DNA from 2 places in the Neobacillus canaveralius genome. Region 2 is predicted to be linked to the other one. Evidence: a T-box and tRNA genes for the amino acid it is inferred to sense, from the RefSeq annotation. Region 2 holds a T-box; the other holds one or more tRNA genes.
The links. The T-box of region 2 lies ahead of leuS (leucine--tRNA ligase). A T-box ahead of a tRNA ligase gene usually reads a tRNA of that ligase, here a tRNA-Leu.

Region 1 (2,367 bases), 3.7 Mb from region 2:
TTGGACAATACGCATTAAATACCATTGTTTGGTTTTTCCTAACCTGGTTCCCGACCTATCTGGTTCAAGAAAAAGGCTTGTCTATAATTAAGGTTGGTTTTATCGCATCGATTCCATTTTTAGCTGCGTTTGTTGGAGGGATTATTGGCGGCTTCGTTTCTGACACATTATTGAAAAAAGGAAAATCCTTAGCAGTAGCTCGTAAAACTCCGATTATTACAGGATTCCTTCTTTCAAGCACCATTGTGTTAGCAAACTATACACAGTCTACGGTAGCAATTATTGTTATAATGTCAGTTGCGTTCTTCGCAAAAGGACTAGCTGGACTTACTTGGACTCTTGTTGGAGACATGGCACCTAAAGAGCTTTTAGGAGTAACAGGTGGAATATTTAATACAATTGGAAATATAGCAGGAATTGTTACACCTATTGTCATTGGAATTATCTTAAGCAAGACGCAGTCCTTTAGTGGTGCTTTAGTTTTTGTGGCGAGTATCCTTCTTGTCGGAGCTCTATCCTATATCTTTATCGTTAATAAACCTAGGAGAATTGAACTTCCCGAAGAAAGCCTGCCCAATACAAAACAGGCAGTTTAGGAAAACGGGAGAGCAAAAGAAAAATGAAATCACTCTGCGATAAGTAAAAAGAGTTTAATAAAAATGAAAAAGTATGTTCTTCTTGTGAGATTGTTAAATAGCCAAAACAATTCACAGAAAGACATACTTTTTTTTGTTTTCGTCCACACATATCAGCTAAACATTCAATGGTCGATTTCAATTACCTAAGACCAGATGGACTTCTGATCCCTCTTGCATGTTTCTTCGGGTTCAAAGGGAACCAGATGACTATTTTACTGAAGAAAAAAACACCCACAAATGCTGATTTAACAACATTTGTGGGTGTTTTTAGATACCGGTGGTCGGGGTCGAACCGACACTCCAGAGGAACACGATTTTGAGTCGTGCGCGTCTGCCAATTCCGCCACACCGGCAAAATAAAATTTGTAAAGATAATGCCGAGGACCGGAATCGAACCGGTACGGTAGTCACCTACCGCAGGATTTTAAGTCCTGTGCGTCTGCCAGTTCCGCCACCCCGGCGCAATAATATGCGCTATTAAATCTTAAGAAAGAATGAAGGCGGCAACCGGATTCGAACCGGTGGTAAAGGTTTTGCAGACCTCTGCCTTACCACTTGGCTATGCCGCCATATGATGGAGCGGAAGACGGGATTCGAACCCGCGACCCCCACCTTGGCAAGGTGGTGTTCTACCACTGAACTACTTCCGCGAATTGGCTGGGCTAGCTGGATTTGAACCAACGCATGTCGCAGTCAAAGTGCGATGCCTTACCGCTTGGCTATAGCCCAATGATAAATTTTTCTTTAATGATGGTTATATGGGGCGACTGATGGGAATCGAACCCACGAATGCCTGAACCACAATCAGGTGCGTTAACCACTTCGCCACAATCGCCATAATAAAATTAATTGGCAGGGGTAGTAGGAATTGAACCCACACCAAAGGTTTTGGAGACCTTCGTTCTACCTTTAAACTATACCCCTATAATGGAAATTTATTTTTACTATTGTAAGTAAAATTGGTGGAGGGGGACGGATTCGAACCGCCGAACCCGGAGGGAGCGGATTTACAGTCCGCCGCGTTTAGCCACTTCGCTACCCCTCCACATAATATGAAGTTTCAACCTAATGGTGCCGGCTAGAGGACTTGAACCCCCAACCTACTGATTACAAGTCAGTTGCTCTACCAATTGAGCTAAACCGGCAAGCAAATAATCAATAGAATAAAAATGGTGGCTCAGGACGGAATCGAACCGCCGACACAAGGATTTTCAGTCCTTTGCTCTACCGACTGAGCTACTGAGCCACAATATTACGCCTTTTTAATAAAAATGGCGGTCTGGACGGGACTCGAACCCGCGACCTCCTGCGTGACAGGCAGGCATTCTAACCAACTGAACTACCAGACCAATTGCGGGGACAGGATTTGAACCTGCGACCTTCGGGTTATGAGCCCGACGAGCTACCGGACTGCTCCACCCCGCGACAATAAAAATTCAATGAAATAATCATGGTGGAGGATGACGGGATCGAACCGCCGACCCTCTGCTTGTAAGGCAGATGCTCTCCCAGCTGAGCTAATCCTCCATATTTTAAAACTAAACTGTGTTAACCTTGTAATGGTGACCCCTACGGGATTCGAACCCGTGTTACCTCCGTGAAAGGGAGGTGTCTTAACCACTTGACCAAGGGGCCAATAAAAAGTTAATGTTTTATGGCGGAGAGCAAGGGATTTGAACCCTTGAGACAGGGTTACCCGCCTACACGATTTCCAATCGTGCTCCTTCGG
Region 2 (2,367 bases):
CGTTCAAGGTCACTCTTCGTCTTTACTTTATCCAAATATGCATCAACTGCTGACCGTTGTTCCGCTGTTGTAATCTTATCAACAAAGGAATGTTCCGGTGCAAGTACCGCATATGTTGCACCAAACAGTGTATCAGGACGAGTCGTAAACACAGTGAAGGTTTCATCATGTCCATCAATCGCAAAGGTTACTTCAGCACCTTCCGAACGGCCAATCCAGTTGCGTTGCATTTCTTTAAGGCTCTCTGGCCAGTCAAGCTCTTCTAAGTCCTCAAGTAAACGATCACCGTAAGCAGTAATTTTTAACATCCACTGTTTCATTGGTCTTCGTTCAACCGGGTGACCACCGCGCTCACTCTTACCGTCAATGACTTCTTCATTAGCCAACACGGTACCAAGTGCTGGGCACCAGTTAACAGCTACTTCGTCAATATACGCAAGACCTTTTTCCCATAGCTTTAAGAAAATCCATTGCGTCCATTTATAGTATTCAGGATCTGTTGTATTTACTTCTCGATCCCAATCGTATGAGAAACCTAATGATTTAATTTGTCTTCGAAACGTATTAATATTCTTCTCAGTGAACTCTGCAGGGTCGTTTCCGGTATCTAAAGCATATTGCTCTGCAGGTAAACCGAATGCATCCCAGCCCATTGGATGTAAAACATTATATCCTTGCATTCTCTTTAAGCGTGCAAGAATATCTGTAGCGGTGTAGCCTTCAGGGTGTCCAACATGTAGTCCTGCTCCTGATGGGTATGGAAACATATCTAAAGCATAGAATTTTGGTTTATCAAATTCTTCACTTGTTTTAAAAGTTTTTTCTGTTTCCCATTTATTTTGCCATTTTTTCTCGATATGCTGATGATCGAAACTCATTGTCAGTTCCTTCCTTCTCTTAAAAAATTCACTGTGTTTTAATTGACCTGTTGATTTGCGCTCCACTAAGGAATGCTTCTTGGAATAATCACCGCAGGGACAGGCGGTCTTTTGCCTGTCCCGAGGCACTTCGCTTTCCGCGGGCGGTCCAGGGAGCCTCCTCGGCGCTTTAGCGCCTGTGGGGTCTCCCCTGCCCCGTCCTCCCGCAGGAGTCTTCGTGCCTTCCGCGCAAATCAACAGGGTGCAAATAACAAAATTTAACTTTTAACACAGCCTAAAAACAAAAAAACCCCTCATCCCAAAAAGGGACGAGAGGATTGTCTATGTATCTTCCCGCGGTACCACCCACATTAGTGTTGTAAAACACTCGCTTCATTCATCCTTAACGCGGAATACGGCAAACATTACTATCCAGGTTCATGTTTGCAACTCATAGGCGAGTTCATGATGTACCCGATTGACTTTCACCAGCCGTCAACTCTCTAAGAACGGGTATAATTCACTACTACTCCTAATCACTGTCATTCATTATAAAAAGTATTACGGTAATTGTAATAAATTTCTTCACAGTATGCAAGTAACATTCTCCTAAAACAGTTTGACCAAAATAATTATTTTTAAACATAAAAAAAACGGCCTCAAAGTAGAAGCCGGAAATTTTAAATTAGGAAAGTTTTACGTTTAATTTCTTTCCCGTTTTCAAGATACGGTCATAAGCTAGAGTTGTTACTACTGCTATGATGAATAATCCAATTAAAACGTAGAATAATGCAGACATACTGTATAGGTCCACCAGCAGTCCGCCTAATAATGGACCAATCATTCTTCCTCCAGTAGCCGTACTATTAACAATTCCTTGATAAAATCCTTCGCGTCCCTTTGGAGCCAAATCAAAGGCGATTGTTGGAACAGCAGGCCAAATAAACATTTCACCTATGGTTAGAATGATCATAGCGACGAGGAATCCAGAAAATGCACTTGCGTTTCCTGCTATTAGGAAAGAAACAATAAAAATAGCAATCCCGATGAGGATTTGTATCTTTAGTGTGGTAGCAAGTCGCTTAAGCATGCCATTTAGTAATGGCTGACCAAGAACAATTAATGCACCGTTTATCGTCCATAATAGGCTGTACTGCGATAATGATATATTAATTTCCTGAGTATAAGAAGCGATCGTTGTCATCCATTGTACATAGCCAACCCAGCATAGCAAATACCCAAAACATAAAATTAATAAAGCGTAGAGATTTTTTCGCCCTTTAACAATCGCTGCATCCTGAAGGCTATTCGCTTGTTTTGCAATACCAGTTGAAATCCCTTTATAGCCAAAAACAGCTATTAATAAAAAGATAATATACATAACGGTGTTAGCAAGGAAAATTAATTCAAATGAGTAATCGGCAAGAATGCCTCCAAGTGAGGCTCCGACCGCTACCCCAAGGTTTTGCGCAATATAAACGGCATTAAAGGCTTTACGTCCGCCTTCCTT

Region 1: it encodes a tRNA-Leu, which carries the amino acid that the T-box ahead of leuS (leucine--tRNA ligase) is inferred to sense. The anticodon was not compared.

What each region holds. Positions count from the first base shown of each region.
Region 1 is NZ_JBDFLL010000001.1:4,999,307-5,001,673, forward strand. Features, by position in the region: gene ABC255_RS24465 (MFS transporter) at 1-596, shown strand, start outside; tRNA gene ABC255_RS24470 (tRNA-Leu) at 911-991, opposite strand; tRNA gene ABC255_RS24475 (tRNA-Leu) at 1,014-1,099, opposite strand; tRNA gene ABC255_RS24480 (tRNA-Cys) at 1,137-1,207, opposite strand; tRNA gene ABC255_RS24485 (tRNA-Gly) at 1,214-1,288, opposite strand; tRNA gene ABC255_RS24490 (tRNA-Gln) at 1,293-1,367, opposite strand; tRNA gene ABC255_RS24495 (tRNA-His) at 1,398-1,473, opposite strand; tRNA gene ABC255_RS24500 (tRNA-Trp) at 1,489-1,562, opposite strand; tRNA gene ABC255_RS24505 (tRNA-Tyr) at 1,599-1,683, opposite strand; tRNA gene ABC255_RS24510 (tRNA-Thr) at 1,708-1,783, opposite strand; tRNA gene ABC255_RS24515 (tRNA-Phe) at 1,809-1,884, opposite strand; tRNA gene ABC255_RS24520 (tRNA-Asp) at 1,911-1,987, opposite strand; tRNA gene ABC255_RS24525 (tRNA-Met) at 1,990-2,063, opposite strand; tRNA gene ABC255_RS24530 (tRNA-Val) at 2,090-2,165, opposite strand; tRNA gene ABC255_RS24535 (tRNA-Glu) at 2,199-2,273, opposite strand; tRNA gene ABC255_RS24540 (tRNA-Ser) at 2,294-2,367, opposite strand, start outside.
Region 2 is NZ_JBDFLL010000001.1:1,310,032-1,312,398, reverse strand. Features, by position in the region: gene leuS (leucine--tRNA ligase) at 1-878, opposite strand, end outside; T-box leader at 1,180-1,406, opposite strand; gene ABC255_RS06420 (MDR family MFS transporter) at 1,543-2,367, opposite strand, start outside.